DNA from 3 places in the Streptomyces sp. CWNU-52B genome. Region 2 is predicted to be linked to each of the others. Evidence: riboswitches for the same ligand, from Rfam matches in the RefSeq annotation. Region 2 holds a riboswitch; each other region holds the start of a gene.
What was found. Region 2 has a riboswitch for cyclic di-AMP ahead of ACLVWQ_RS26505 (C40 family peptidase). Riboswitches for the same ligand answer to the same signal wherever they lie in the genome.
Positions count from the first base shown of each region.

Region 1: linked by a shared signal. The riboswitch ahead of ACLVWQ_RS15630 (C40 family peptidase) and the one ahead of ACLVWQ_RS26505 (C40 family peptidase) in region 2 are both predicted to bind cyclic di-AMP.
Region 3: linked by a shared signal. The riboswitch ahead of ACLVWQ_RS32530 (M23 family metallopeptidase) and the one ahead of ACLVWQ_RS26505 (C40 family peptidase) in region 2 are both predicted to bind cyclic di-AMP.

Region 1 covers NZ_JBLFJV010000013.1:148,441-158,736, forward strand. Annotated here, with positions in the region: gene ACLVWQ_RS15605 (8-amino-7-oxononanoate synthase) at 1-540, shown strand, start outside; gene ACLVWQ_RS15610 (DUF397 domain-containing protein) at 524-745, opposite strand; gene ACLVWQ_RS15615 (helix-turn-helix domain-containing protein) at 755-1,612, opposite strand; gene ACLVWQ_RS15620 (ATP-binding protein) at 1,875-2,318, shown strand; gene ACLVWQ_RS15625 (DUF6328 family protein) at 2,334-2,966, opposite strand; gene ACLVWQ_RS15630 (C40 family peptidase) at 3,066-3,539, opposite strand; cyclic di-AMP (ydaO/yuaA leader) riboswitch at 3,543-3,744, opposite strand; gene ACLVWQ_RS15635 (hypothetical protein) at 4,093-4,401, opposite strand; gene ACLVWQ_RS15640 (ATP-dependent Clp protease proteolytic subunit) at 4,409-5,068, opposite strand; gene thpR (RNA 2',3'-cyclic phosphodiesterase) at 5,352-5,933, opposite strand; gene ACLVWQ_RS15650 (caspase, EACC1-associated type) at 6,088-9,981, opposite strand; gene ACLVWQ_RS15655 (effector-associated constant component EACC1) at 9,988-10,296, opposite strand, start outside.
Region 2 covers NZ_JBLFJV010000028.1:120,089-130,384, reverse strand. Annotated here, with positions in the region: gene ACLVWQ_RS26515 (putative leader peptide) at 1-74, shown strand, start outside; gene ACLVWQ_RS26510 (glutathione S-transferase family protein) at 192-980, shown strand; gene ACLVWQ_RS26505 (C40 family peptidase) at 1,012-2,658, opposite strand; cyclic di-AMP (ydaO/yuaA leader) riboswitch at 2,714-2,886, opposite strand; gene ACLVWQ_RS26500 (LamG-like jellyroll fold domain-containing protein) at 3,109-5,007, opposite strand; gene ACLVWQ_RS26495 (ABC transporter substrate-binding protein) at 5,724-7,064, shown strand; gene ACLVWQ_RS26490 (carbohydrate ABC transporter permease) at 7,076-8,158, shown strand; gene ACLVWQ_RS26485 (carbohydrate ABC transporter permease) at 8,155-9,105, shown strand; gene ACLVWQ_RS26480 (alpha-glucosidase/alpha-galactosidase) at 9,354-10,296, shown strand, end outside.
Region 3 covers NZ_JBLFJV010000047.1:258,020-268,315, reverse strand. Annotated here, with positions in the region: gene ACLVWQ_RS32560 (asparagine synthase-related protein) at 1-514, opposite strand, end outside; gene ACLVWQ_RS32555 (MFS transporter) at 1,288-2,712, shown strand; gene lhgO (L-2-hydroxyglutarate oxidase) at 3,106-4,317, shown strand; gene trmB (tRNA (guanosine(46)-N7)-methyltransferase TrmB) at 4,540-5,364, shown strand; gene ACLVWQ_RS32540 (PrsW family intramembrane metalloprotease) at 5,546-6,871, shown strand; gene ACLVWQ_RS32535 (aldo/keto reductase) at 6,868-7,818, opposite strand; gene ACLVWQ_RS32530 (M23 family metallopeptidase) at 7,951-9,000, opposite strand; cyclic di-AMP (ydaO/yuaA leader) riboswitch at 9,012-9,169, opposite strand; tRNA gene ACLVWQ_RS32525 (tRNA-Met) at 9,527-9,600, opposite strand; gene ACLVWQ_RS32520 (dihydrofolate reductase family protein) at 9,740-10,296, opposite strand, start outside.

The DNA.
Region 1 (10,296 bases), on a different contig from region 2:
GGTCTGGGAGTGCTCGGCGACGGCGGGCGTGGCGCGGCGTGGGCGACGGGGCTCGCGGGCGCGCCCGACGTCGTCACCACCGTCACGCTGTCGAAGTCGCTCGGCAGCCAGGGCGGCGCCGTCCTGGGCCCGGCCCACGTCATCGACCATCTGGTCAACGCGGCCCGCACCTTCATTTTCGACACCGCGCTGGCACCCGCGTCGGCGGGCGCGGCCCTGGCGGCCCTGCGGCTGCTGCGCGGGGAACCGGAACGGGCCACGCGCGCGCGTGCGGTGGCGACGACTCTGTACGAACGCCTGACGGCCGAGGGCCTGGAAGCCGTACGGCCGGACGCGGCGGTCGTCTCCGTGCGCGCCCCCTCTCCCGAGCGGGCGCTGCGCTGGGCGGCGGACTGCCGTGCGGCGGGTCTGGCCGTCGGCTGTTTCCGTCCGCCCTCGGTGCCGGACGGCGTCTCACGGCTGCGGCTCACCGCCCGCGCGGATCTCACCGACGGGCAGCTCGACCGGGCCGTGGACGTGATCCTCACAACGCGCCGATGAAGCCCTCCCAGGCCACGGGGTCGAAGAGCAGGGCGGGCCCCGAGGTGTTCTTGGAGTCGCGCACCGCGAGCAGACCGGCCCAGGGGCCGGAGCCCGGACGGGCGGTCTCGACGCAGTTGTTCATTCCTGTGCTGCGGCTGCTGCGCTGCCACCGCACACCGTGCAGTCGTGTGCTGGAAGGTACGTACCGAGGCATGGCGGCCATGGTGCCTCCTTATGCGCCGGAAGTGACACCGGCGAGGAAATCCAACGTGTCCTTGGGCGAAAGGGCGTGGACCTGAAGGGAGTCGAAGGCCTTGCTGTAGGCCTGAAGGTCTTCTTTCCGTTCGAGGTAGAGGCTACTCGTCAAGTGGTCGAGAACAACCACATCCAGATCAGATTTGTTCGGAAAAGAAAACATTACGAAAGGCCCGGTGATGCCGATCTGGGCGCCAACTCCGAACGGCAGCACCTGAATCCGCACGTGAGGGAGGTGCGCGGCCTCCTGGAGCCGCTCCAGTTGACGCGCCATGACCTCCGGGCCGCCGACGGTCCTCCGGAGCACCGCCTCGTCCAGGACGGCGCTCAGCCGGAGCGGCGGATTCGAACGCAGCACGTCCTGGCGCGCCAGGCGCACCCGCACCAGTGCGTCGACCTCGTCGTCGAGCGCCGCGCCCACGACGGCGCGCGTCACCTCACGGGCGTACTCGGGCGTCTGCAGGAGGCCCGGCACGACGGAGTTCTCCAGCGTGCGCATCGCGCCGGCCTGCGACTCCAGGCTGATGAAATCGCTGTACGTCGTCGGCAGGAGGCCCCGGTAGGCGCGCCACCAGTGGTGCCGTCCGTCCTCGTCGGAGCCCGCCAGCACGACAAGCAACTCGTACTGTGCCGGGTCCTCGACGCCGTACGCGTCCAGGAGCAGTCGTACGTCCGCGGGCTTGACGCCGCTGCGGCCGGTCTCGATCCGGCTCACCTTCGACTGGTGCCAGCCCACGCGGCGGGCCGCCTCACCGCTCGTGAGGCCCGCGAGGGCACGTAAAGCACGCAGTTCGGCGCCGAGTTTACGGCGGCGCACCGCGGGGCCGTGCTGCATGGCCGTCTCCTTCCGACCGTCGCGCCGACGCTGTGGCGCTCGGCGTCACGCCGACGGTAGAGGAGAAACCGGGTCCATGCCCAAATATGGTCGACCGCCGTAGAGTTCACCGCTTCGAGCGACAGATATATGCATATCTTGGTGGATCGGCACCAAGAACGCCGAGGTAGTGGCACTCTGGCGCAAGCACCAGTCCGGGACCGTGCCCGAAGTCATCCTCTTCGGGTGGGGTTCCGGTCCCGTGGGAAAGGGACTACGTCGCATGGCAGATCACCAGGAAGCATCCGTCACTCTGCCGAGCGATCCCGCCTCGGTCTCGGCCGCCCGTAGGTACGTGACCGACGTCCTGGCGGAGTGGGGACTCCCGTCCGGCTCGGAGGCCGCCGACACGGTCCGGCTCATCGTCTCCGAACTTGCCACGAACGCGGTACAGCACACATTCGGGCTGTCACCCACCTTTACGGTGGACATCGAGCTCGACCGTGACGAACAACTGTGCATCGGGGTGACCGACAGCCACCCGCGCTTCCCGCAGCGGTTGCCCGCGGCCGTCCAGCAGGACAACGGCCGCGGACTGGTGATCATCCGCTGGCTGACCGCGGAGAGCGGCGGCAGGCTCCTGGTCCGGCCCACCAGCGAGGGCGGTAAGACCGTGTCGATCGTGCTCCCCTGGGCGGTACCGGCGCAGTCGGCGCGGACCGACTGAGGCCTGCGCCCGCTTTCACTCGTTCGGGGGACGGGCGGGTGGGGGCTGCGTGTCGGCCGGGGTTCTGCCGTCGGATGCTCCGTCGACCGTGGCGTCGGCCTCGGCGTCCGTGCCGCTGCCGGCGGCCGCGGTCTTGTCGGCGGCCCGTTTCACCAGGTGGGGCATGACCGCCCACAGGCCGGTGCACACGACCAGAGTGGCCGCGCCCGCCAGGATGCCTTCGGTACGTCCCAGCGCCACGTCCACGACGAGCAGGACGGAACCGGCGAGAGCGACCGCGAGCACGGCGAGGCCGACCTGTGCGAGACGGGACGAGACGTGCACGATCTGGGGCTTGGCGCCCTGCTGGAACAGCCGGCGGTGCAGTGCGGCGGGCGCCGTGAAGAGGGCGGCCGCCAGGACCGACAGGAGCAGGGTGACGACGTAGGTGGTGCGCTGCACCGTGTCGAGCGACGGGAACCGCGGGGTGAAGGCCAGGGTCAGCAGGAAGGCGAAGAGGATCTGAACGCCGGTCTGGGTGACGCGCAGCTCCTGGAGGAGCTCGTTGAAGTTCCGGTCGGCGCGCTCCAGACGGGTCTCGTCGCGCTCCTCGGGGTGCTCCTGGAGGTGTTCCTGGAGGTGTGCTCGGGGGTGCTGACGTTCGGCCATGGGTGAACGGCTAACCATTCCGCCGTCGAAAACACATCCGGGGCCTCACGAGGTGGGCGAGATGGCCGTGGTGATCGCCACGGCCACCTCGCGGGCAGATCACCTGACTCGGCCGTACCAGACGCTCTTCGTCCAGATCTTCTGGAGCTTCACCACTTCCCCGGTCTTCGGGGAGTGCCAGATCCGTCCCTTCCCGGCGTAGATGCCGACGTGGTAGACGTTCCGGCCCGAGTGGAAGAAGACCAGATCCCCCTGCTTGCGCTTCGAGGCGGAGACATGGTTCGTCTTGTTGTACTGGGCCGCGGCCGTACGGGGCAGGCTCTTGCCCGCCTTCTTGAACGAGTACAGCGTCAGGCCCGAGCAGTCGAAGCGCTTGGGCCCCGCGGCCCCGTACTTGTACAGGGAACCCTTCTTGGAGGCCGCCACCTGAAGTGCCTTCGTCGCGGGTGTGGCCGCTTCGGCGGTGGACGCGAAGCCCGGGGCCACTATGCCGCCGCCGACAGCGGCGAGGGTGAGAGCCGATGCGGTACCGGCCCTGGTGAACAGCGACGGGACACGATTGAGCGCAGACATGCGCAACCCTTCGTCAGCCGCCTGTGAAGGATGACCTGTCGGATTCGGGCTGGCGAAGTTGCCCGGCCGCTGCTGCGGCTTCACCCCAAGGGCAGCTCGGCCCGGCCATGGCGTGACCGTTCCGGCGACCCGTCGTGCTTGGGTCCTCCACTCCTGCCGATCCACTTCTGTCGACCGGTCATCCGGGCAGCGGCAGGACTCGGCGTCCGCCCGGACCGCCCCGCCGCTGCTGGCGGGGGCTTGTCGTCGGAAGGGATCTTGACGCACCGATGTCCCAAATGCCGAGTGGAACCGGCGATTTGTGGGCTTACTCACCACTCACCCGTTCGGGTGGACAGCCCGTTTCACGGGTGGGTGTCGAGAACGTCGTTGACCCCCGCACCAGCACAGGAGTGGCTGATCCCGCCTCGGGGACGCGCGTGTTGCGCAACTCCCGGGGGCCTGTAAAGGCAGCACTTTCTACGCCGTCCGGGGGTACACCGTCTGGTCCGTTTCGCTCCCGGCCCGGACGCCTCGTCGCCTGCCTGCGTGACGCCGGGACACGGGGTGTACGTCAGGTGTCGGAGCCGGGCGGCAGAGCGACGCGGCCCGCCCGGCGCTCACCGTCCAGGACGCGCAGCGCCCGCGCCAGGGTCGGCGCGTGCACCTCGTGCTCACCCCGCTGGTGCATCAGGGCCAGGGCGTCCCGCAGCGCGGTGGCCTTGCCGACCAGGGCCTGGGCCGCGCGCAGTCCGCGGTAGGTGTCGCCGGCGTGTGCCGGGTTGATCCGGCCGAGCAGATCGACGACCTCCAGATAGCGGTCGATCAACTCGGCCTCGGCCCGTGTCAGTGCCGGCAGCGGGGGCAACTCGGGTGGGAGCATCCGCGCTTCACCTCGCGCCCGACGCGCCGAGGGCCGCCTTGCGGCTCGGGACGATCCGGTCGACCAGCCCGTACTCCAGCGCCCCGGGGGCGTCCAGGATCCTGTCCCGCTCGATGTCCGCGGCGATCCGCTCCCGGCTCTGCCCCGTGTGCAGGGCGAGCAGATCCTCCAGACGCGTACGGGTACGGGCCAGTTCGTCGGCCTGGACGGCCAGGTCGGACACCTGCCCCTGGACCGGCTCGGAGAGCGACGGCTGGTGGATCAGCACGCGGGCGCCCGGCAGCGCGTACCGCTTGCCCGGGGTGCCCGCCGCCAGCAGCACCGCGGCGGCCGACGCGGCTTGCCCCAGGCAGATGGTCTCCACCTCGCAGCTGACGAACCGCATCGTGTCGTAGACGGCGGCCATCGCGCTGAACGAGCCGCCGGGGGAGTTGATGTAGAGGGAGATGTCCCGGTCGGGTGCCTGGTACTCGAGGTGCATGAACTGCGCCGTCACGTCGTTCGCCGAGGTGTCGTCGATCGGCGTCCCGAGAAACACGATCCGCTCTTCGAGGAGTTTGGAGTACGGGTCCATGGTCCGCGTCCCCGAACCGGTGCGCTCGGTGAACTCGGGCAGCGCGTGGCGGGCGGACGGTCGGGCGAACGGTCGGGCCGGCGGTCGGTTCATGACACACGCCTCCTCCGGGAGAGGTCCTGTAAAAAATGTACAGGACGTACATTAGGTTATGGGGTGAGGGTGTTCCAGCGATCCAGAGATCACGGCAGGCCAGGGTGCAGCGCCGGTCCGGAGTGGTTCGACGACGATGAGACCGCGGAGCGCAAGGGTGAGCTCGGCTTCATCGAGCGTGGCGGCGTGACCCATGAGCGGTGGCAGCACAAACCGACTGCGCAGGGCACCGCGCGCATTCGAGTTCGAGAGCAGTCAGCGACGGTCTCGGATCGGGACGCCCTCAATCAATGGCCAGTGCCCACGTGTCGATGTCCAGATAGCGTCGCGGACCTGGGTGGCCACTTGTCGTGCTGCCGACCAGATGGAGGCGTTCCGTTTGCCAAGGGCGTCCGGTGAAGCCGTCGAGGCAGGCGGCCGCCGCCGACACGGACGCGTTGTCGTAGCGGCGAGCGCGGGCCAACGTGAGGTGGGGACGCAGCGGCCGTTCGGCGAAGGCGATGTCGCAGTCCCTGACCCGCGCCCGTACTGCTTCGGCCAGTTCGTGCAGCCCGTCGAGATCGCCCTCGATGCCGCTCCACAGCACTCGCTCGTCGAAGTGTCCGCCTCCGCGCAGTGCCAGTTCGAGGGAGGGGCGGGCAGCCGCCAGGTCTGCGAGGGGTGAACGAAGCCGCTGGACGGCCCGCACCGGCAGCTCGCCCAGGAAGGCCAGGGTGATGTGCCAGTCCTCGATGCGGTTCCAGCGCAGGTCGGGACAGGCGGCGTAGGCCGGGCTCAGGGCGTGCGCCAGCTCGTCCTTCGCATCGTCAGGCGGCGCGAGGGCGATGAACGCGTGCTGGGTAGCGGTCCGGGGCGGTTCGGTCACGGATGTCTTCCTACCTCATGCGTTCGCGGGGCCGAAGCCCAACTGTGGCCAACACGTGGCCACGCGCCCACGGCGTGATACTCGGATGAAAGAGCCGCTCGGCAGCTGGGCGGGCCGCCCGGCCTGCCGTGAGGCCGGGCCGCCTTGGCCGGCCTCAGTCGAACAGCGGTGCCAGTGCGGTTTCGCCCGCGACGATCCGCCAGGCGGGCACGCGTACCGTTCGGCTCACGGGGCAGGATTTGGCTCCGCGGCCCCCGGAGGGCAGTTGGGTGAGCAGGTCGCCTCGTGCGTGGGTCAGGCGAAGGTGTCGCGCGGGGTCCGCATCGGGGCTCGGGCCGACGTCGATCAGCACCGCTGTGTTCTCGCCGGCGTCGGTGAACAGGAGGTCCACCGGGTGGCCGCCCACCAGAACGGCCCGTTCCAGATCGGTGACGCCCCGTTCGGCCAAGTACTGCTGCAGGCGATCGGCGAGGTCATGGCGGGCCTCGGTCCCCGGCTCGGGCGTGCCGGTCCTGGCCGTCGTTCGGTCGTCGCCCGTTCCCAGGGGTGCCGAACGCGCGGCGAGGAGGGCGGGCAGACCGCTCCGGTCCTGCCAGAAGGCGTGACCTCCCACCGTGATCAGCTGTGACTTGGCCCGGGTGATCGCCACGTTCCACAGGTTGACCTGGCTTGCGACCCAGTGCGTGGTCCGGGGCGGTGTGTTGTGCGCCGCCACCGGGCTGAGCACCATCACGTCACGCTGTCCGCCCTGGAAGGTGTGGACGGTGCCGACCCGGACCCGGTCGTCGTCCCGCCACATCTGTGCCAGTGTCTCCTTCTGCGCCCGGAACGGTGTGACCACTCCCACCGTCGCCGTCGGCGGGAGTGCCGCCAGCAGTTCGTCGACCACGAGCCGGACGGCCTTCGCCTCCTCCGCGTTGCGCCAGGACTGGCCGTCGCCGCCGCGCGCAGATTCCCCCGACGGTACGTCGACCCAGCCGAGCACCGGAGCCGGGTCGGCCGTTCCCACCGGGTCGTGCGCCGGCACCTGCCGCCGCACGTCGGTCAGCACCCGCAACCGGCCGCCGTAGCAGTGGCCGTTGACGACGTCCGCGATCCGCGGGTGGCAGCGGTAGTGCTCGTCGAGGAGCAGCGCGCTGTCGCCGTGCTGCTCGGCCGCGTGGTACGAGGAATGCAGGTGGTAGGTGAGGCGACGGTGCTCCAACTGTGCGGCGCTCAGCCCGGCCCGTACCCGTGCTTGACGCTCTTGCTGTGGTGACACGCCGGGGATGTGGCCGAGCTGCATCGGGTCACCGATGATCAGGGCCCGGCGGGCCCGGAACAGCAGCGGCAGTACCGACGGGACGGAACACTGGCTGGCCTCGTCGATGACCACGAGATCGAACAGCTTCGGGGCGAGCTCCAGTTGTCGCACCGAGTGGGTGCTGACGGCCCATCCCTTGATGTGTGTCATCAGGTTCCTCTGGCTGCGCTGGTAGCCGGAGCGGCGGCGGAGCGCCTGGAGCCGTTGGTTCATGAGCCCGGTGGCTCGGTTCAGCGCTTCGGACGACAGCGCACGCGACAGTTCCGCCGACAGCCCGGACAGCGTTTCCGCCGTCGCGAGCCGGGATCGCCTGAGCCTGTCTTCGTCCCATTCCCCATGCCGGTGGACGAGTTCCCGTATCTCCCGCTCCACAGACACGATTCCGGCCAGCAGTTCAAGGAGTTCAGGCGACACGGGGCGTGCCGTCGCCCACTGCGGCCATGCCGGTCCGGCACCGTCCGTACGCTCCGTCCCCGCCGTGACCAGAGCGGTGAGCGCCCGCCCGCGCCGCCATGCCGCCAGCTGCCACCAGCGGGCTCCGGCTGTCCTTCGCGCCCGCTCCGCCCACCGGCCCAGCGCTGCCACGCCGTCCGTGTCCGCCTCCCAAGCCTCTTCGAGCAGAGACAGAGGCAGCTCCAGAACCGTGGCCCGCTCCTCCCGGTCGCGGAGCAGTTCCAGCAACTGTCCTTCCTCGTGGACACGCTGTGCTGCCTGTTCCCGCAGTCGGTCGGCCGATCCCCGGGTGTTGCGCATCTCGCCGCCCACGGTGGCCGATCCACGACGCGAGGCCCCGGCCGGTGCGGCGAGCAGCCGTTCCAGTTTGGCTGCCTCCCGCTCCAGCGCATCCTTGTTGCCCGTTCGCATCAGCAGCCCGGGGGCGATGTCGTCGCAGCGCTGGGCGACGACATTCACGGCCTCGTTGTTCGTGGAGGCGACCAGCACCGACTGGCCCGCGGCGACACAGGTGGTGACGACCGCCGTGACGACCTCGCTCTTCCCTGTGCCGGGCGGCCCGGTCGCCACGGTCAGCGGCTGGGTCATCGCCGAGGAGATCACCAGTTCCTGGCTCTCGTTGCACGGCCCCGGGGCGACCGGCGTCACCTGGCCCGCCGCGACGGCGGGCATCTGCGGGGCCCCGCCGTTCAGCAGCGCGTCCAGGGCGGTGCCGGCAATCTGCGCGGTACGCGTCGAGATCTGGAGCAAGTTGTCCACCAGGGCCTGGGTGGCCGTGGCCTCCGCCTCCGAAGGCACCAGCAGCACAGCCGCGTTGTGCGCGCCCGGCCGCAGCGCCTGCATCACCGTGCGATCACTCAGCGCGGACGGGTCCAGAGGTTCCAGCTCCGACAGTCCCAGCTCGTCCAGCAACTCCCGCACGGCGCGCAGCATCTGGGCGTCGTTGCCCTCCTGCCAGGCGGTTTGCCAGCGCGCGACCAGGTCGGCCGCGTCGCCGGCGTCCAGGAGTTCCGAGACGACCCCGCTGTGCAGGGACGGCACGCCGCTGGGCTGGAGCACGTCCCGGCCCTCCTCGTCCGGCGCCAGTTCCAGCTGCTGGATGAGCAACGGCGCCAGTTCCAGCGCCGCGCGCCGCCCTCGACCGCCGTCCCTCGCGGGCAGGGTGATCGCCGGATAGCCGTACCAGTACTCCTGCCGTGAACTCGCCTCGGTGTCCGAACCACCGTCCCCCTTCTGCGGCCGGGGCAGCGCTCCGGGCGCCACGATGTGCGGTCCGCGCCCCGACTGGATGGTCTCCTCGCCCTGGGCCAGCAGGAAGTACTTCTTGTTCCGGCCACTGTCCCGGTCCGGCCGCATTCCGGCCGCCGCCTGCGCTGTGAGGCAGTCGGCGTAGTACCGCAGCAGACTCCGGCGGTCGACACCGTCCTGCTCGTCCGCCTCGGCCAGCCCTCGGGCCTTCAGCATCGCGGGGGAGAGCCGGACGGCCCCGGAGGCGTCGTGGGGGAGCGCGGTGAGCCGCACCGGTCGTGCCACCGACCGGGCGAAGGGCAGGCTCCGGGTGGCCCTGATCGTGGACTTGGTGGGCCGCTGTTCCTCCGGTACGCCGTCGCGGGCCATCTGGGCGGTCAGGTACTCGAAGAGGTCGTCCGGGGTGATCCAGCCGCCCTCCTTGATCCGGCCGTTGCGCAGTCCCTCGACGATCTCGCCTGTGAACCGGGAGGTGCCGAGGTCCGACCCGGCCGGTGCCATCGCGGAGGCCGCCTGGAGGGCGTCGGAAGCGGTGATGAAGTACACGCCGGTCGGTCGCAGCAAGGTGCTCGCCGCGGGCTCGGCCGGTACGCCCGACGGGCCCTTGGCGGTCCAGCCCTGGACGACGGACCCGCTGGAACAGCAGTCGAGCAGGACCAGCTTGGAGGCGGCCCGGCAGGACTGCAGCATCCGCTCCAGAAAGTCCGCGGGGACTGCCGTGCCCGGCAGGTCGGCGGGGTCGGTGTCCCGGGTCAGGAAGTACAACTGACCGTCCTGCTCGCAGTATTCGCCATGCCCGCTGAAGTAGAGCAGCGCAGTCTCACTGGGCTGCCGTGCTTCGAGGAACGTCTCCACGGCGTGCAGCATCTCCGCCCGCGTCGGCTCGGCGGCCACCGCGCACTCGTTGTACATGCCGATCTCGGTGTTCTCCAGCACAGCCCGCATGTAGTGCAGGTCGGCGCGTACGGCCGGGAGTTCGGCGTACGTCTCGCTGTCGTACGTGGAGACGCCGACGAGCAGAGCGTGCCGGTCGTTGTCGGTCATCGATGCTCAGCCCGCCGTCGTGCCGTCGTCGCCGTCGTCCGTGAGGAACTGCTCGACCAGGGTGTCGTCCTCGCGGGCCTCCTTGCCGGTGATGCGCAGGGTCGCCCCGTCGGGCCGCTTGACCACGATGGTGCGCTGCGGGACCCGCGCCAGCCATGTCTGCAACAGCGCGACGACGAACGAGCCGGCGCTCAGCAGCAGCCCGATGGTCTCGGCGGACGGCCCACCTTTGTCACCGACCCCCATCGCACTCCCGGGCGCGGGAAGATCGAGCCTGGCCCCGGGGTCCACCTCGCTGAACGCGGCGAGCAGTTC
Region 2 (10,296 bases):
GGTGGGAATTGCCCAGGAACGGCTTGACGAGGCGACTGCACATCGACCTGCTCCGCGTCTCCAGCGCGTACTAGTCCGCCGCATGTCCGCCTGATCCGGACCTGCACGCCGACAGCGACAGCGCAGTCACCCCGTTTCGCCACTGGTGCCCACAAGGCTGCCAGGGCTTCCGCGATTCCCTCAGGAGAGCCATGCCCGAGACAGTTTCCCGCGGTTCGAGCACAGGTACCTTCGCGACGGCCGCCGCACGGACGGCGGTCACCCCCGCGGCCGGCTGCGGTGCGGCCGTGCCCGGCCCCGCCGTACGTCCGCACCGCTTCCGCGGTCGCATCGGCGTCGGCCTCGCCGGCGGCTTCTACCCGGCACCGCACCGCTATCAGCTGTATCTGTCCGAAGGCTGTCAGCGTTCGGAGCGGGTCGCGATCACCCTGGCCCTGCTGGGCCTTCAGCACTCGACCGCCACGACGGTCCTGACCCACCCCGCCGAGACACCCGACGCCTTCGCCGCGCTGCGCCGGGCCTACGAGGCGACCTGGCACCACTACGACGGGCCGCTCACCGCGCCCGCGCTGTGCGACCGGTGGAGCGGACGCGTCGTCAGCAACCACACGCCCGACATCCTGCGCGACCTGGCCGACCTCTCCGGGCTCCGGGAGGCGGAGGCGGCCGGCCTGCCCGTGCTGCGGCCGCCGGCCCTCGCCGCGGAGATCGACGCCCTGCGTGAACTCCTCACCCGGGACGTCACACCGGCCGCCCAGCCTCCCGCGCGGGCGGCGACGCTGACCCTGCTCGACCATCAGCTGGCCGCGCACCCTCATGTGCTGGGCGCCGAGATCAGCGCCGCGGACGTGGACCTCTGGGTGGCGCTCACCCACCTCGGCACGGCCGACGCCCTGGCCCCGTACCTCAACCTGGAGCGGTACGTCCGCCGTCTCGGCCGGCACCCGGCCTTCCTCGGCCGGGTACGGGCGGGAAGTTAGGCCCAAGCTCCCCGCCCGCCGTGCGGACGGCTCAGGCGGGGCGTATCACGCTGTGGATCGCGGACTCGCCCGCCCAGTAGATCGACTCCTCGCGGATGGCGGCCCCCGGGCTCGGCGCGTGGACCATCATGCCGTTGCCCGTGTAGATGCCCACGTGCCCGACGGGGCCGCTGTAGAGGATCAGGTCACCGAGCCGGATCTCGGCGCCGGAGACCAGCGCGCCGGCGGTCGCCTGCTCGTGGACGGCACGCGGGAGGGCGACTCCCGCGGCCTTCCACGCGGCCTGGGTGAGGCTGGAGCAGTCGTACGAGCCCGGTCCCATGGCGCCCCAGACGCACGGCTTGCCGATCTGGGCGCGCGCGAAGTCGGCGGCCCTGGCGCCCTGCCCGCCGTAGCCGGGGTCGGGTACGGCCACCGCGGGCGCGGGCGCCGGAGCGGGGGCCGGCACGGTGTGGCCGGGGCCGGGAACCGCGTACCTGGGATCGGGCACGGCGTACCTGGGGGCGGACATGCCCTGCATGTCGAGGGCGACACCGGTGGCGATGGGGGTGCTCACGTCGACGTACCGGCCCGTGGTGCCGGCGTACTGGCCCGTACCCGCGTACTGGTCCGTGCCGAGGTACATGCCGCCGCCGAGGCTCTGGTCGGCGGCGGCACTCGTGGCCGCGCCGGGATACATGGGCGTGCCGGGGTACATGTCCACACCCGGGCGCATACCCGCGCTCGGGTCCGTGAGCGCGCCCGTGTCCGTACCCGCGTACGGCGTGCCGCCGGTGTACAGCGGGGTGCCGTAGCCGATGACCGGCTGCTGCCAGGAGTCCGTCACGGTCCGCGCGTAGGCCTGCTCCGGGGCGGGGCGCCAGGCGTTCTCGACCGGCCGGGACTCGATCGGCCCGGCCTCCGTGGGCCGGGTCTGCGGGGTCTCCGTCGGCCGGGCCTCGATCGCCGCGACGGGCGGTGCGTTCCGCCTGGCGAGGTGGCCGGCCAGCAGCTCACGGGCCTGTCCGAGCTTGCGCTGGTTGCGCTGCTTGGAGGTCCTCAGCGTCGCCTGCGACGGTCCGGCGGCCGGTCCCGGCAGGGCCGCCAGGTCGGCCGCCCGGCGCTGCGCCGGCACGGCCGGCAGCGCGGTGGCGGGCCCCGCGGTCAACTCGGCCACGGGCCGCGCGGTCAACTCCGCCGCAGGTCCCGCGCCGCCTCCCGCGGACGGTCCCGCCGTCAGTTCCAGTACGGGCTTGTCGGCCGGCCTCTCCCGGTCGCGGCCGCTCGGCCGGCCGCCCGCGTCGGCGGGCCGGGACCCGGCCGAGCCGCGGTCCGGCATCCGGTCGGGCGGCAGGACCGCCGGGAAGACGGGGCCCAACTGCGCTCGCCCCACGTCGAACCACTGCTTCGCGACGTCCGGGAGCGGGGCCGCCGCATCGGCTGCGCCGCCACCGCGGCCTCCCCCGCCGCCGCCCCCGTTCGCGTCCCTGGAGGCCGGCTTGGCCGTGCGGGTCGCCGCCGTCATCGCCCGGGTCGCGTTGAAGTTCCCGGTGGCGTTCTCGACCCGGTCGTAGAGGTTGGTGATCCGCTGCTGGACCTCCTCGCGGCTCGGCTCGTCGCCCCCCTGTGCGGGGGTGCCGGCGGAGGAGAACGGGTCCACGGAAGCGGGGGCCGCCTTCACGAGGGCGGACCGGGACATGCCCGGGAGGCTGGTGCCTCCGGGGCGCGGCGTTCGTTCCGGCGCGATGGAGACGACTCCTTCCGTGCTCCGCCTGCCGGGTCGACTGTCGGGTCCGGGCGGACGGTTCCGGAAGGTATGCCCTACGGCCGCTGCCCGCTGGGCAGTCGGGCCGATTCACCCTGAAGATCGACGGGACCTCCGGCTCCGGCTGCCGTACGGGCCTGCCGGATTCGGCGGAGGCCGCCCGACCCGGCGAGGTTCACCGGAGGGAGTCGTACGGCCTGTCGCCAACTTAGCCAACATGTGTGTCTCGCGTGAAGATTGAAGTGCGAAGTGTCCGATATGTAAATGTGACCTTCGTCGTACCCAAAGGAGACATTCCGTGGTCGATCACCCCACGGCGACGGGAGAGACGCCCCTGCGGCGCCCCTCCCGGACCTCCGGGACCTCCGCGGCCGCTCCCGCGCCTCAGTCGAAGGGCGTGAGGAACTCCCGTACCGGCAGCGCCCTGTTCACGATGCGGGTGTCGCCGATCCAGCCGTAGAAGCCCTGCCCGAAGCTCTCGTCGAACTGCGTGGCACCGAGGACGAACGGCTTGCCGAGGGTGGCGATGCCGGTGGACGGCTGCGTGGGATTGCGGGCGATCTTCGACCCGTCCACGTACATCACCGTGCGGCGCCCGTCGTTGACGAGCGCGATGTGCATCCAGCGGCCCACGGGCACCGCGTGGCTCCACGACGTGGGGTCGGCGTCCTGCCGCTCCGGATAGACCACGAACTGGAGGAACCGCTCGGGCGACAGGTTGAGGCTGCAGGTGGGTTCCAGCGGGGACCAGCCCGTCGTCTTGCCCGCGTCCCCGTTGCGCCCCTCCCAGCTGAGGATGCCCATCCAGGCGTGGTCGCCCTCGAAGGGTTCGGGCAGCCTGACGAAGGTCTCGATGGTGTAGCCGCGGGTGAACTTCTCACTGTTCAGGGCCGCTCGGCCGGCCGTCGTCAGGATCGCGCCGCGGTCCGGGCTCTTGCCGCCGTCGAAGCGGAGGCTGGCGTGCGCCGGCTGACCGGGGTGGTGGTCGGGCGACCAGGTGAGGGCCTCGGACCCGCTGGAGGCCAGCCGGCTCACCGTCAGGTCGTTCCCGTTGCCGGTCAGGTCGCGGACGACGGCGCCGTTCCCGACCGGCTCGCCGGCCGTTCCGCCCGCGGCCGTCCCGGACGCGTCGAAGCGCCAGTACGCGACCGTGCCGCGCGGCATCACCGCGGAGGCGGGGCGCGGCTTCGGCACCGCCACGGGGGCGAAGCCGGCGAACCGCTCGTCGAAGTCGATGTCCAGGCTGAACCGGTCGGTGGGCCCGGTCAGTTCGATGGTCTCGGCCTCCAGCGGCGACCGCTCGTCGGCGTCACGGGCGAGGAGCCACGGCGAGAAGGTCTCGACGTCGACGACACCGCGGACCAGGTCGAACCCGTACGTGCGGATCATCCCGGCGCCACCGTAGTAGCGGTCCTGGTAGTTGGTGATGTGGACGTGGACATCGTTGTCGGCGTCGTTGCGCAGGACCGTGCGTCCCGGCGGCCAGTAGTGCCCGCCCAGCGCGAGGAAGATCTGGTCGTTGCCGCGGACGAGCCCGTCCCACAGGCGGGTGCCGTTGTCCGACAGCTGCGCCTTGCCGTCGTCGTCCGACCAGGCGATGTCATGGGTGGTGAGCACGGCGGGCAGCGTGGGGTGCGCGTCGAGGACGCCCTGCGCCCACCGCAGCCCCTTGTCCGAGATACGCCAGTCCAGGGCGAGGACCAGCCATGACCGGTCAGCGGCCGTCAGCACGTGGTAGGTGTTGTAGCCGTCGGGCGAGGCGCCGCGGTAGGTCGGCATGGACGCGTAGCGGGCGGGCCCGAAGGCCGCGAGGTACGCGGAGTCGCCGCGCTGGTCGTCCCCCGAGGCGATGTCGTGGTTGCCCGCCAGGACGCTGTAGGGCACCTTCCCGTGGATGGTCCGGAAGGTGTCGGCGGCGCGCTCGATCTCGTCCTCGGTGCCGTGTTCGGTGACGTCTCCGAGGTGCGTCATGAAGGCGACGTTCGCCTCGCCGCGTTCGGCGACCAGATGGCGGAAGGCCTCGCGCAGCGGGGCGGGGTCGGAGCTGTCGGCGTCGAAGAGGTACTGGGTGTCGGGGAGGACGGCCAGGACGAAACGCGGGCTGTGCGGGTCGAACCGGCCGGCCCGCGCCGCGGCGGCGGAGGACGCGGACCCGGCGGACGCGGAGGCGGCCCGCGCCGGCGTCTCGAAGGCGGCCACCGCCGCGCCGGCCACCGGCAGGGCGGCCGCGGCTCGCAGCAGCGAGCGTCTGTGCAGGGGATTCTGTTGTTCTGCCGCAGTCATGGACCACTCCGTAGGACGAGACCGGTCAGGGCCGAACCGGACAGGACTGAACCGGACAGGACGGGACCGGATAGGACAGGACCTCGTGGGACGAGACCCCTTGGCAGCCCGTACGCTCCTCACCCGCCACGGCCGGGTGATGGCGGGGAGTTGAACGCCCGCTGCCGTCCGTCCGGACGTCTGGCGGCGCGGGCCGGGCCCGGTCCCGTCGGATTCCGCGCGACGCCGCTGCGGAATCAGGACGGCGACGCCCCCGGGGATCACCTCTTGACACGTGTGGACCTGCTCGCTTTACTCCATCCAACGCCAGCATCTGAGCACCTGGCGTGAGAGGGACGCCCAGCCGGTAGACGGTCACGCATCGTGAGCCCGGACACAGTCGCCAGGACGGCCGCACAGCGGCGGATTCCGAGGCGGGGACGTACCCCCCGGGTCCCTGGAGCTCGTCATGTTCCTCCCCCCTCGCGCAGCAGGACCGCAGTACGGACACTCGGCGTTCCCGGGCGACACGGGTGTTCCCGGCTGCCGATAGCAGCCGACGACTCCGCGGTACGCGCAGAACCCACGGCACACACCGGCCGCACCGTACGCACCACCACGCCGGGTGCTCCGGTGCTCGCGCCGTCGCACATCACACCGTCGGCCGTGCCGTGCCACCCCTCATCGACTCGTCGACATCCCGCACCGTCCTACGCACACACTCCTCGGGGGCTCACATGGCCGCAGCAATCCGTCCGAGCGGCACTCCCACCGGACCGACCCGCCGCACCGTGCTGCGACAGGGCGCGGCGGCGGCCGGAGCCTCCGCCGCCGCGGCCGCCCTGTCGGCATGCGGTGCCGGAGCGGGCAGCGGGGTGGACGCCGACGGGCGTGTCCACATCGAGGTGTGGCACGGACAGACCGACACCGGACGCGCCGCGATCGAGGACCTGACAGCGCGGTTCCACCGGACGCACCCGGACATCAGGGTCGACCTCGGCGGCGGAGTCCTCTCGGACGCCATGCTCCAGAAGATCACCGCCGCCCTCGCCTCCGGTTCGTTCCCCGACATCGCGTACGTCTTCGGTTCCGACCTGGCCAGCGTCGCGCGCAGTCCCTCCGTGGTGGACCTGACCCACACGTTCAAGTCCGGCCCCGTCCCCTGGGAGGACTTCTGGGCACCGGCCCGCGAGGCGGTCACCCTCAACGGCCGGGTCAGGGCCGCCCCCGCGCTCATCGACTCACTGGCGGTCGTGTGCAACAAGAAGCTCTTCCGCGACGCCGGTCTGCCGCTGCCGCGCCCCGGCTGGAGCTGGGACGACTTCGTGGAGACGGCGTCCAAGCTCACCGATCGGGGCCGGGGCGTCTTCGGCACCGGCTGGCCCGGAGTGGGCGACGAGGACACGGTGTGGCGGCTGTGGCCGATGGTGTGGGACCTCGGAGGTGAGGTCGTCTCCGAGGACGGCCGGCGGATCGGTTTCGAGGACACCGGCCTCAAGGCCCTCCAGACGGTGGAAGCGCTCGCGAAGGCGAAGAGCGTGTACATCGACCCCAAGACCGGCAGCGAACAGATGTACCGGGTCTTTCTCTCCGGCCGCATGGGCATGGCGGTCACCGGCCCATGGCAACTCCCCGACATCCGCCAGGCGAAGGTCGACTACCACGTCGTGCCGCTGCCCAGCTACAGCGGCCGGCCCATCACCATCTCCGGGCCCGACACCTGGACGGTGTTCGACAACGGCGCCGCCCGCGTCGAGGCGGCCCGCACCTACGTGACCTGGCTGTCGGAGCCCGCCCAGGACGTGCGCTGGGGCATCGAGGCCGGCAGCCTGCCGATGAGCCGGGGCACCCAGGCGCTGCCGCGGTGGCAGAAGCAGGAGGACAGCACCCCGGGACTGCAGGTGTTCACCAAGACGCTGGAATCGGCCCGGGTGCGCCCGGTGCATCCGGCGTACCCGCAGATCTCGCAAGCACTCGGCCAGGCGATCACCGCCGTGCTCCTCGGCCGCAGTTCCCCTGCCGAGGCCCTGCGCGACTGCGCGGAAGAGGCCAACGCCGCCCTGCTCATTCCGCGTTGAGAGGACCTGCCATGTCCCGCCTGCCCACCCCACTGACTCTCACGGACCGGGGCGAGAAACGCGGTCCCCGTACGCGGCCACGTCTCCTCGCCGGCAACGGCGGTACGAAGCCCGGCAGTCCACCGGGCCGCGGCGCCCCTCGCCGGCGGATACGCCAGGAGACGGCGACGGCCTGGGCGTTCATCTCGCCCTCCGTCCTCGTCATCCTCGGACTGAGCGTCGTCCCGGTCGTCTGGTCGCTGCTGCTGTCCTTCCAGGCCGACGACCTGGTGACACCCAGCCGATGGGTCGGCCTCGACAACTACCGCGCTCTGGCGCAGGACCCGCACTTCGACGAGGCGGTGCGCAACACGATCGTGTACACGGCCCTGTACGTGCCGCTGAGCATCGGCATCGGGCTGCTGCTCGCCCTCGCCCTGAACCGCCGCATCCGGCTGGTCGGCCTCTACCGGACGCTCATCTTCGTGCCGTTCGTCATCTCGGCCGCGGCCCAGGGAGTGCTGTTCTCCTTCATTCTCGACCCGGAGTTCGGCGCGGCCAACGCCGTCCTCAACGAGTTCGGCATCTCCCGTCAGGGCTTCTTCAGCGATCCGGGGCAGGCGTTGTTCGCCCTCCTCGCGATCTCCCTGTGGAGCGGCACCGGATTCTGCGTGGTGGTGCTGCTGGCGGCCCTCCAGGACGTCCCGCCCTCCCTCACCGAGGCGGCCCGCCTCGACGGGGCCGGGCATCTGCAACTGCTGCGCCATGTCGTACTGCCCACGCTCACCCCGGTGATGACCTTCCTCCTGCTGTGGCAGACCATCACGTCCCTGCAGGTCTTCGACCTCGTCTACGTCACGACCAAGGGCGGCCCGCTGGGCTCCACCACCGTGATCGTCTACTTCATCTGGGAGCAGGCGTTCAAGAACTTCACGGCCGGTTACGGCGCGGCGGCGGCGTACGCCCTGGCTGTCGCGCTGCTGCTCCTCACCGTGGTCCCCCGGGCGGTGCGAGCCCTGCGTGACCGTGTCCGCCCGGACCGGCGACCGGGCCGGAGCCTGGACAAGCACGTGGACAAGCACGTGGACCAGCACCTGGAAGGAGCCGCACGATGACGACCGCGTCCCCCTCTCCGGCCGCGTCCTCCGCGCCCCGCACGTCCTCCGACGCCGCTGTTCCCGCACCCGCCGGAGCTGCCGGACCCTCCGTCCCCGCCGGAGCTGCCGCGGGACCGGCCCGACGCCGGCTCCGGCTGCCGTTCAGTCCCTGGCACCTCCTGCTCGCCCCGCTCTGTCTGGTCTTCGCGATTCCGCTGATCTGGCTGCTGATCAGTTCCGTCATGAGCGACGCGGAGATCAACAGGTTCCCGCCGGCCCTGTGGCCGTCGCGGATCGACCTGGGCGGGTACCGGTACGTCATCGGCAACGCGATGTTCCCCCGGTGGTTCCTCAACTCGGCTGTCGTCTCCCTGACCGCGGTGGCGTCCAACCTGCTGCTGGGCTCGCTGGGCGGTTACGCCTTCGCCCGTATGCGGTTCGCCGGTTCCCGGCTGCTGCTCGGCCTGATGCTGGCCACGATGGCGATCCCGTTCCAGCTGACGATGATCCCCACCTTCCTGGTCATGAAGCGCCTGGGGCTCGTCGACTCGCTGGGCGCGCTGATCGTCCCTTCCCTGGTCACTCCGTTCGCGGTGTACCTGCTGCGGCAGTTCTTCCTGTCGCTGCCCAGGGAACTGGAGGAGGCGGCGTGGCTCGACGGCTGCTCACGGCTCGGCGTGCTCTTCCGCGTGGTGCTGCCGCTGTCCCGGCCGGCACTGAGCACCGTGGCCGTGCTGACGTTCCTCACCACGTGGAACGACCTGACCTGGCCCCTGATCGCCATCAACCATGACACCCAGTACACGCTGCAACTGGGCCTGACGACGTTCCAGGGGCTGCATCACACCAAGTGGTCCGCGGTGATGGCGGGCAACATGATCACGGTACTGCCCGTGCTGGTCGCCTTCCTGTTCGCCCAGAAGACGTTCATCCAGTCGATCACGTCGAGCGGCCTCAAGGGGTAGCCCGCGCTCCCGCCCCGTCCTGCGCCTGCGCCCCATTGCCCTGGCCGCAGCGCGCCTCCGGTCCGGCCGTCGCCGTCCGGCTGCCCATCCCACTCCAGCTCCCGCTCCCAGCCCCAACTCCAGCTCCCAGGAAGGCGGATGCCGCACACCTTCGACCCACCGGCCACACGGCGGTGCTCCCGCCCAGCTGACCTACGTGCGCGGCCATGACCGCCCTCGCACACACCCGTAAACGGAAAGAATCTGTCATGACCCTCAGCACCCCGAAGATCGCCTTCATCGGCGCGGGCAGTGTCGTGTTCACCCAGGGCCTGCTGGCCGACCTGCTGGCCTTCCCCGAGCTGCGGGGCGCCCATGTCGCGCTGCACGACATCGACGCCGAGCGCCTCACCACCGCCGAGGGAGCGGCCCGCCAGATCGCGGACCGGCTGACCGGGACCGGCGGTGCCCGTCCCCGGATCACCGGCCACCTGGACCGCCGCGAGGCACTCCAGGGAGCCGACTTCGTCATCAACATCGTGCAGGTCGGCATGGGGGACGCCACCCGGACCGACTTCGACGTCCCGCAGCGCTACGGCCTGCGGCAGACCATCGGCGACACCCTGGGCATCGGCGGCATCTTTCGCGCGCTGCGCACCTTCCCCCTGCTCAAGTCGCTCGGCGCCGACATCGCCGAGGTCTGCCCGGACGCCTGGCTGCTCAACTACACCAACCCGATGGCCATGAACGTCCAGTACCTGACCCGGGCCACCGGGCTGACCCGCGTCGTGGGGCTGTGCCACTCGGTGTACTGGACCATCCACGACCTGGCCGAACTGCTGGGCGTACCGCACGAGGAAGTCACCTACCGTGCCGCCGGCGTCAACCACCAGGCCTGGGTGCTGCGTCTGGAGCACCAGGGAGTCGACCTCTACCCCCGACTCGACGAACTGATCGCGAAGGACCCGCAGTTGCGGCGCCGCGTCCGCGTCGACATGTACCGGCGTCTGGGCTTCTACCCGACGGAGACGAGCGAGCACTCCTCCGAGTACGTGCCCTGGTACCTGCACCACGACAGCGAGATCGAGAGGCTCCGGCTCCCGATCGGCGCCTACCTCGGCATCGTCGACGAGAACGTGGCCGCGTACGAACACACCCGCGAGGCGCTCGCCGCGGGTACGCCGCTGCCGGTCGAGGGCACCATGGAGTACG
Region 3 (10,296 bases), on a different contig from region 2:
TCGAGTCCTGGAGGGCGGCCGGCACGTCGGGGGCGGCGAGCAGGGCCGCGAGGTGTCCGAAGTCGAGGTTGGCCTCGATGAGGTCGGCGAGCGGCAGGGCGGCGGTCGCGTAGGCCGTGCCGCTCGCCCACGGGGTGTGGAACACCGGCCGCACGCCCGCGAGATCTCCGCAGACCATCACCCGGCGGCCCACCTGGACGACGGCCGTGTAACTGCCCGACCAGGCCGTCAGATGCCGAAGTGCCCCGCCGCGCGCGGCGAACAGGCCCACGCGCAGTTCCTCGTCGGAGGCGCCGCACGTGCCGAGCACCGCGATGCGGTTCTGCTCGTCGGCCTTGACGACACGCACCTCGTCGGGCCGCCAGTCACCGACCGCCCAGAGCGGATCGGGGTCGCCCCACAGGAGCTGGGACCCGACCGGATGTACCGTCTCTCCGTCGCTGCCGGTAGCGCCCACCGAACCGAACTCGGGCGCACGAGCGGCGACGCTGCTCCATCCCACCAACCACCGCATCGCCGCCTCCACAGGCTGTGGACAACCAGTGCACCGCACGAACCGGTCACCATGCTGCCACGAAGCGAGCGTGCCGGAGAGCCGGTGGGGCCGCTTGTGCTCCCCCGAGTGCGCCCCTGGGGAGATGCCCCCTCGGCGGTGAACTCACGCACGGGGAAAGGCGATCGCGGGGAATTGACTCCTCGTCTACGACCTGAATGCGCCCCCGGTTCACTCCCAAAAAACACCCAACGCGCCCTCAAGTGCCGTGGTAGAAGCGATATTTACCGTGAAGGGGAGGGGGCGAAATTCAGCCAAATCGGGGATGGACAGACAGCTCTGCACACGCTCCGTACAGGCTGTGCGCAACGCACAGTCCGGGAGGCGGACACCGCCTCCCGGACCGGTCCGCCGCCCGCGGGGATGTAGGCGGCGGTGTCCCCCAGCCCACTGGATCCAGTACAGCGGGCCGACCCACGCACCATCCATGGAAGCGCTCCCCGGGTGGCCGGAGAAGAGCGCACGGACGGGCGCACTGCCACACACCGGGAGCACGGCGCGACGCTCCGTGCATACCCGCGGACCACAATCCCGCCATCCGGAACAATGCCCCTTAACGCTTGGGATGCGGCGAACTACCCTGTGTTTGCCTGTGTTTTCGCGGGAGGCATATTCCTGAGGGCTCGGCCACGTGCTTGTGCGGGTGGGGTTCCAGGGACCGGCACCCGGGAAGACGCAGCACGAATGCCGCGTGGTCACACCCGCGCGGCAGCCGTCTGTGTCGAGGGGTGGCCATGTCCAGGGAGCAACGCGGGCCGAACGAAAAACTCGGCACCGTTCTCGCCCTCGCGGGAATCAGCAACGCGGGACTCGCCCGTCGCGTCAACGATCTTGGCGCTCAACGCGGGCTGACTCTTCGCTACGACAAGACGTCGGTGGCGCGCTGGGTGTCGAAAGGCATGGTGCCGCAGGGTGCCGCGCCCCATCTCATCGCCGCCGCCATCGGCCAGAAACTCGGCCGCCCGGTCCCGCTCCACGAGATCGGCCTGGCGGACGCGGATCCCGCACCGGAGGTGGGCCTCGCCTTCCCCCGCGACGTAGGACAGGCCGTGCGGTCGGCGACGGATCTGTACCGGCTCGACCTCGCGGGGCGCCGGGCCGGCTCCGGCGGCATCTGGCAGTCGCTCGCCGGATCGTTCGCAGTGAGTGCGTACGCAACGCCCGCCTCACGGTGGCTGATAACCCCGGCCGACAGCTCGGTGGCCCGGGACGCCAGCCCGCTGGGGGGTTCCGGAGCACCACTGAAAGTCGGCCACAGCGACGTGCTGAAACTGCGGGAGGCCGCCGAGGACGCCAGGCGCTGGGACTCCAAGTACGGAGGCGGCGACTGGCGTTCTTCCATGGTGCCCGAGTGCTTACGGGTGGAGGCGGCACCGCTGCTCCTGGGCTCGTACTCGGACGAGGTGGGCCGCGCCCTCTTCGGAGCGAGCGCCGAACTCACCCGCCTCGCCGGCTGGATGGCCTTCGACACGGGCCAGCAGGAGGCCGCACAGCGCTACTACATCCAGGCGCTGCGCCTGGCCCGCGCGGCGGCGGACGTGCCCCTGGGAGGCTACGTACTGGCCTCCATGTCCCTCCAGGCGACCTACCGCGGCTTCGGCGACGAGGGCGTCGACCTCGCGCAGGCCGCCCTCGAACGCAACAGGGGGCTGGCCACGGCCCGCACGATGAGCTTCTTCCGCCTGGTCGAGGCACGGGCCCACGCGCGCGCGAGTGACGCCCACGCGGCCGCCGGCGCCCTGAAGGCGGCCGAGGGCTGGCTGGAGCGCGCCCGCGACGGCGACCAGGACCCGTCCTGGCTCGGCTTCTACTCGTACGACCGTTTCGCGGCGGACGCGGCGGAGTGCTACCGCGACCTGAAGGCTCCGCGCCAGGTCCGCCGCTTCACCGAGCACGCCCTGTCGAAGCCCACGGAGGAGTTCGTACGCTCCCACGGGCTGCGCCTGGTGGTGTCGGCGGTCGCCGAGCTGGAGTCGGGCAACCTGGACGCGGCGTGCGAGCAGGGGGTGCGGGCGGTGGAGGTGGCCGGGCGCATCTCGTCGGCGCGCACCACGGAGTACGTGAAGGACCTCCTTCACCGGCTGGAGCCGTACGGGGACGAGCCGCAGGTGGTGGAGTTGCGGGAGCGGGCGAGGCCGTTGCTCATGGCGCCGGCGTAGGGCTGCCGCCCCGGCTCGGGCGGCTGGGGTGGCTGGGGTTGGTCTCCGGACCTGCGGGTGCGCTGTGGCTGGTCGCACAGTTCCCCGCGCCCCTGAAAAGACCCCGGCCGCCCCACCCCCGACGATCACCCGGCACAAGCCACAGCCGGAAGACGCGACCGACACCGTCCCACCCGGCGGGAACGAGTACGGCGGAGGCCATGTCCACCCTCCGCCGTCCCTAACCACCCCTCACCGGTCCTTGTCGGCCCCCACCGCTCTCCACATCGATCTCTGTCGGCCTGTTTTTGTGGTTTGAGGGCGTTGTCAGTGGTGCAGTGCACTATCGGAGTGGGCGTGGGACGCAAAGCGTCGAAGGCAGGCAGGTGTCGGGGGCGGGAGGTGGACGGACGGATGGTGCGGGAGATCGCTTACGACTGTGACGTGCTCGTGATCGGCGGCGGGATCGTCGGCCTGTCGACGGCGTACGCCATCACGCGTGCCGCACCGGGCACGAGCGTGACGGTGCTGGAGAAGGAGCCAGGACCGGCCCGGCACCAGACGGGGCGCAACAGCGGCGTCATCCACAGCGGGATCTACTACCGCCCCGGCTCCCTGAAGGCGCGGTTCGCGGCACGCGGCGCCGCCGAGATGGTCAAGTTCTGCGCGGAGTACGACATCGCGCACGCGGTGACCGGCAAGCTGATCGTCGCCACCGAGCGGGACGAGCTCCCCCGCCTGCACGCACTCGTACAGCGCGGCCGGGAGAACGGCATCGCGGTCCGCGAGCTCGGCGCCAGCCAGATAGAGGAGTACGAACCCGAGGTGCGCGGCCTCGCCGCGATCCACGTGGCCACCACCGGGGTGTGCGACTTCACCGGCGTGGCCCGACAGCTCGCGAGCGCCTCCGGGGCCCGGATCCGCTACGGCACGAAGGCCACGTACATCGACCGCCGCCCCGACCTCGGCGTGGCTGTCCGCACGGACGACGGCACGATCGTCCGCGCCCGCGTGCTGGTGAACTGCGCGGGCCTCCACTGCGACGAGATCGCCCGCCTCACCGGCGACGAACCGCAGATGCGGATCGTCCCCTTCCGCGGCGAGTACTACACCCTCGCCCGCCCCGACCTGGTCCGCGGCCTCGTCTATCCCGTCCCGGACCCCGCGTTCCCCTTCCTCGGCGTCCACCTCACCCGCGGCATCGACGGCAGCGTCCACATCGGCCCCAACGCGGTTCCGGCCCTGGCCCGCGAGGGCTACGACTGGCGGACCGTCCACCCCGGCGAACTGCGCTCGACCCTCGCCTGGCCCGGTTCCTGGCGCATAGCCCGGCGCCACTGGCGCTACGGCGGCGGAGAACTGCGCCGCTCGCTCTCCAAGACCGCCTTCACCCACGCGGTCCGCCGCCTGCTCCCAGCGGTGACCCCGGACGACCTGATCCCGGCGTCCGCGGGCGTCCGCGCCCAGGCGGTCCTCCGCGACGGCACCCTGGTGGACGACTTCCTGATCCAGGAGGGCCCTCGTACGGTCCACGTACTGAACGCACCCTCCCCCGCGGCCACGGCATCCCTCCCCATCGGCCGAGAGGTGGCCACCCGGGCCCTCACCGCCCTGGCGGACGCCTAGAACACCCGACCGGGCGGAGACGACGTCGCGGCGGCCGCCCACGGACGGAAGGGGCCGTGCCGGTACGCCGCGGTTCGCCGCGTAGCTTTTCCCCACCGCCCCCACCTCGGTGGCGGAGGGCAGTACGCCCGGCTGCGGCGGACTCGGCGTACCGGCACGGCCCCGACCCACAACACCGGCCGGCCGGCCACCCCACACCCCACGCCGTAAAATCGACCTACTGTGTCTGACTCACCCCGCACCCCCGATCCCGACGTCCCGCCGCTGGACGCGCCCCGCACCCCCCGTCCCAAGAGCGAACCCCGCTTCCCCGACGGCCCTCAGGCCGACCCGGCCGGCTCGCACTTCGACCGACAGATCCGCAGCTTCCAGCCCCGCCGAAGCCGCGTCACCCAGGGCCAGGCGGACGCGCTGCAACGCCTGTGGCCCAAGTGGGGCCTGGACATCGACGGCCGACGGATTCTCGACCTGGCCGAGCTGTTCGCCGCCGACCTCCCGGTCGTCCTGGAGATCGGCTTCGGCATGGGCGAGGCGACCGCGCGGATGGCCGCCGAGGACCCGGGCACCGGAATCCTCGCCGTGGACGTCCACACCCCGGGGCAGGGCAACCTCCTCAACCTCACGGACCGCGCCGGCCTGTCCAACGTCCGTGTCGGCAACGGCGACGCGATCATCCTGCTCCGCGAGATGCTCGCCCCGGACTCCCTCGCCGGCCTGCGCGTCTACTTCCCGGACCCCTGGCCCAAGAAGCGCCACCACAAACGGCGCCTGATCCAGCCGGATTTCCTCACCCTCGCCGCGTCCCGCCTGCGCCCCGGCGCGCTGCTGCACTGCGCGACGGACTGGGAGCCGTACGCCGAGGTCATGCTCGACGTGCTCACCGCGCACCCGGACTTCGCGAACACCCGGCCCGACGGCGGCTACGCGCCGCGCCCCGACTTCCGCCCGCTGACCCGTTTCGAGGGCCAGGGCCTGGAGAAGGGCCACGTGGTGAACGATCTCCTGTTCCGCCGCGTACCGCATGGTGCGAACAGCACAGGAAGCTGATCGCAGCTGCTCTCGGCAGATCGAAGCCGACCGCAGCCGACCGCACCAGCACGGGGCTCCCCGCCACAGCGCACAAGCGCCGCACCCAGCCGACGGGGGAGGAGCCGGATGTCGCCAACAGCCCCCGCCCCTGACGGCGCGCTCTCGCGGGCCATGCCCCTCCGTCGTTAGGGTTTTTGTCATGGCCACCAGCCCCCCACCCCCGACACCCCCCGGCACCTCCGCCGGGGGCACCCGTCGGCGCGCTCACTGGTGGCAGCGCAAGTGGGTGCGCTACGCGGCGCTGTCCACCCTGCTCACCCTGTCCGGCCTGGTCATCCTGGCCCTGGTCCGCAAACAGACCGGCACGGAGGGCTTCCTGGTGGGCCTGGGCCTCGCCGTACTGCCCGTCCCGCTGCTCGTCGCCGCGTTCCGCTGGCTGGACCGGGTCGATCCGGGTCCGTGGAGAAACCTGCTGTTCGCCTTCGCGTGGGGCGCGTGCGCGGCCGCGCTGATAGCCATCGTCGCGAACAGTTTCGCGACGCGGTGGATAGCGACGGCCACCGCGGACCCGTCGCACGCGGACACGCTCGGCGCGACCGTGATAGCGCCGATCGTCGAGGAGTCGGCGAAGGCCGCCGCGGTCCTGCTCGTCTTCCTGTTCCGCAGACGGGACTTCACCGGGATCGTCGACGGCGTGGTGATAGCGGGCGTCACGGCGACGGGCTTCGCGTTCACCGAGAACATCCTGTACCTGGGCACGGCGTTCGGCACCGACCAGCTCACCGGCGACACCGGCATCTTCTCCGTCACGGCCGCCACCTTCTTCGTACGCGTGATCATGTCGCCGTTCGCGCACCCGCTGTTCACCGTGCTGACCGGCATCGGCTTCGGCATCGCCGCGCTCTCCGCGGACCGCGCGCAGGTGCGCCGCGTGCTCCTGCCGATCACCGGGCTGCTGCTCGCGATGGGCATGCACGCGATGTGGAACGGGGCGTCGGCCTTCGGCGAGTACGGCTTCTTCGCGGTCTACGCGGCCTTCATGGTCCCGTCGTTCGGGCTGCTCACCTGGCTGGCCGTGTGGACCCGCCAGCGCGAACTGCGCACGATCCGCACCGAACTGCCGTCGTACGCGATGGCCGGCTGGCTCACCGGACCCGAGCCGTTCGTCCTCGGCTCGATGAAGGCACGGCGGCTGGCCCGCGAGTACGCCACGGAACACGGCGGCCCCGAGCTGGGCCGCGCGGTGGCGGAGTACGAGGCGTACGCGACGACGCTGGCGTTCCTGCGCCACAGGGGCCGCCACGGCAGGGCGGGCGCCGACTTCGCCGTACGGGAGCGGGAGCTGCTCGAACAGCTGTGGGCCCGCCGGGAGCCGGCCCGCCCGGCCCTGGAGTACGCGGCGAGGGCGACGGCCCCGCCCCCGCCCCCTTGGCCGGGACACGGCTACCCGTACGAGCACCACCACGGCCACCCGTACGGGCACGCGGTACCGCAGTACCCCACGTACAACCCGTACCGCTCCTAGGAGGCCCGGGAAGCCGAGGTCAGCTTCGCGAGGTCCGCGTCCGTGAGCGAGAGCGACGCCACCTCCAGCAGCGCCGGCAGCTGCTCCACCGTACGGGCGCTGGCGAGCGGCACGGCGACCGTGGGGCGGGACGCGAGCCACGCCAGGGCGACGGTGGCGACCTCGGCCCCGTGCTCCTGGGCGACCTCGTCGAGCGCGGCCAGCACCCGCCGCCCGCGCTCGGACTCCAGGTGCCTGGCCGCGGACCCTGCCCGGGGACTGTCGACCTCGGCACCGACCCGGTACTTGCCGGTGAGGAAGCCCGCGGCGAGCCCGTAGTAGGGCACGGCGGCCAGGCCGCCCCGCGAGGCGATGTCCTGCAACGGGCCCTCGTAGGTGTCGCGGGAGACCAGGCTGTAGTGCGGCTGGAGCGCCACGTACCGCGCGAGACCCTCGCGGTCGGAGACGTCAAGAGACTCCTGGAGCCGCTCCGCGGAGATGTTGGACGCGGCGATCGCCCGCACCTTGCCGGAACGCACCAGCTCGTCCAGGGTTCCGAGGATCTCCTCGACCGGTACGGAGGGGTCGTCGCGGTGGGTGTAGTAGAGGTCGATGTAGTCCGTCTGCAGCCTGCGCAGCGACGCGTCGACGGCGGCCTTGATGTTCACCGCGGACAGACCCTGGTACCGCGGGTGGGAGCCGACCTTGGTCGCGACGAGCACGTCGGCGCGGTTGCCGCGCGCCGTCAGCCAGTCGCCGATGACCGTCTCGGACACTCCGCCGTCGTTGCCGGGCGCCCAGGACGAGTACGTGTCGGCGGTGTCCACGAAGTTCCCGCCGGCGGCCGTGTAGGCGTCGAGCACGGCGAAGGACTGGGCCGCGTCGGCGGTCCAGCCGAAGACGTTGCCGCCGAGGGCGAGCGGGAAGACCTCGAGATCGGACGCACCCAGCTTGCGAAGAGAAGTCATGGATGCGTCAACGGCCGCGACGGACGGCCGTATTCCACACGTACGCACCACGTACGCACCGTTCCACACGTATGACCGCTCCCAGCCGGGAGCGGTGACGAACCGGAGCGGTGACGAACCGGTGCGGGCTGTCTACGGGTTGAGGCCCTTGCCGCGCAGCCAGGCCATCGGGTCGATGCCGGTGCCGCCGCCGGTGTGGACCTCCAGGTGGAGGTGCGCCCCGGTGACGTTGCCGGTCGCGCCCACGCGGCCGATGACGTCGCCCGTGCTGACCTTCTGCCCGACACTGACGCCGATCGACGACTGGTGGGCGAACCAGAGTTCCGTACCGTCGTCGAGCGTGAGGATCGTGCGGTAGCCGTACGACCCGCTCCAGCCGGCCTCGGTGATCGTGCCGCTATGGATGGCCTTGATCGGGGTACCCGTGGGAGCGGCGAAGTCCAGACCCGTGTGCTGACCGGAGGACCACAGCGAGCCGGACTGCCCGAAGGTGGAGGTGATCGTGTACGAGGAGGTGGGCAGCGTGAACTGCTTGGCGAGTTCGGCGAGGCGCGCGGCCTCGGCCTTCGCCTCGGCCGCTTCTTCCTTCTCCTTCTTCGCGGCGGCGGCCTTGGCCTTCGCCGCGTCCTGCTCCTTGGCGGCGGCCTCCGCGGCCTTCTTCGCGGCGGCGGTCTCCGCGGCCTGCTGCGCCTCGCGGTCCACCTGGTCCTGCTGGAGCTCGGCCTGGAGCATGATGCGGGCGCGCAGGGCCTCTCCGGCGTCCTCGCTGCCCTCTTCGGCGTCGGCGGTGGTGAGGCCGGCGCTGGTGAGCGGCGTGCTGGAACCCTCGGGAGCCTTGTCGTCCGAGATCAGCGAGCCGACGTTCGGCAGGTCGGGGATCGAGATCGACACCGGGGGCTTGCCGGTCTGCGCGCTGGCCATGCCGCCCGCGCCGACGGCGGCTATGACACCGACGCCGAGAACGGTCGAGCTACGGGCGAGTCCTCCGCCACGCTGCTTGGAGACGCGGTGCCGGCCGCGGATGGGAACAACGGAGTCCGCTGTGGGGTTCCAGGGTTCCCAGGGCTCCTCGTCCTTACGGACGCCGTAGCCGAAGGTGTCGGGCTTCTTCTCGTCCGAGGACTCACCCGTCACCTCGTCAGGTACGAACGAGGGGGTGGGTGCAGACCGGTTGAACGCCACGTGGGCGCGCTCCTTTCCTTCCTTCTCGCCTACCGGGTTAGCTGACGGGTTCGGAGCAGGAAGGTCTCCTACGCGTGCCGATCGCGGTGTGCTCCACCACGAAAGACCTGCGATTCACCCCATGTAGGTGGTTCCCCGGTTCCCTTGCGGGATTCGGCGCGTGCGCACGGAGCCGTCTCTTGTGACGGCTGGGACACCGCGCTGCGTTATCGAACGTTAATAGACCCGGGCACCGGATTCCAAGCTGTTCCGGATGATCGTTAAGGCTCCTGGCCTGGACTTACAGGTCATCAGCGGGGTAAACCGGGCGAGTTGATCGGCATTCACAGGTTTCAGATTTCCTGACGGTGTGTCAGTTGTGATGCGCAGGGGGGTCACTCGACTACGGCTGGTGATATAGGCCGGGACGACCGCGGGCGCCGGGACGATCGGCGGGGACGGGCGACCGCGCCGGGAACGGCGCGGTCACGGGTCGGGAAAACACCTGAGGCCGGAATCCCATCGGATTCCGGCCTCAGGCCTTGAGTAGCGGGGACAGGATTTGAACCTGCGACCTCTGGGTTATGAGCCCAGCGAGCTACCGAGCTGCTCCACCCCGCGTCGTTAAGACCACTGTACGCCATCTGCGGGACCCGAAGCACACGGGTTGCCGGGGCCGCCTCTCAACCCTCTCGCGGCAGCCCTCTCCCGAGCCACCGCGAGCCACCGGGCGAACCGCAGCGAGCCGCCGCGAGCCGGGTCAGCCGAGGTGCTGCCGGTTGGGCGCCTTGGCCACGTCCTCGTACTCCGGGAGCACGAGGACGTCGGCGCCGGCCGCGGCCAGCAGCCCGTTCCCGTCCGCCCCCGCCACGAACGTGTCGGGCTCGCGCCACGCGGTGACGACCCGGCGCACACCCGCGTCGAGGATCAGCAGGGCGCAGGGAGCGGGCCGGGAGGCGCGGCGGGCGCAGGGCTCCAGGCTGCTGTAGACCGTGGCGGCCGGGAGGCGGGGGTCGCCCGGCTCGATCTTGGCGAGCGCGGCCTCCTCGGCGTGCGAGACGGGGTCGGACTCCCTGGAGTACCCGCGGGCCAGCTCCGTACCGTCGGCCGCGACGACGACCGCGCCGACGCTGAAGGCGGTCCGTGAGGGCGGGCACTCGGCGGCCAGTTCGCAGGCGAGCTCCAGCCACCGGTGGTCGGCGGCGGAGGGGACGGGGCCGGTGCCGGGCGCGGTGGGCACGTACCGCATGAGCACCACGTCCCCCACGGGCCGCGTCTCGATCAGCCGCATCCGGCCGCGGGGGCCGCCGGGGTACT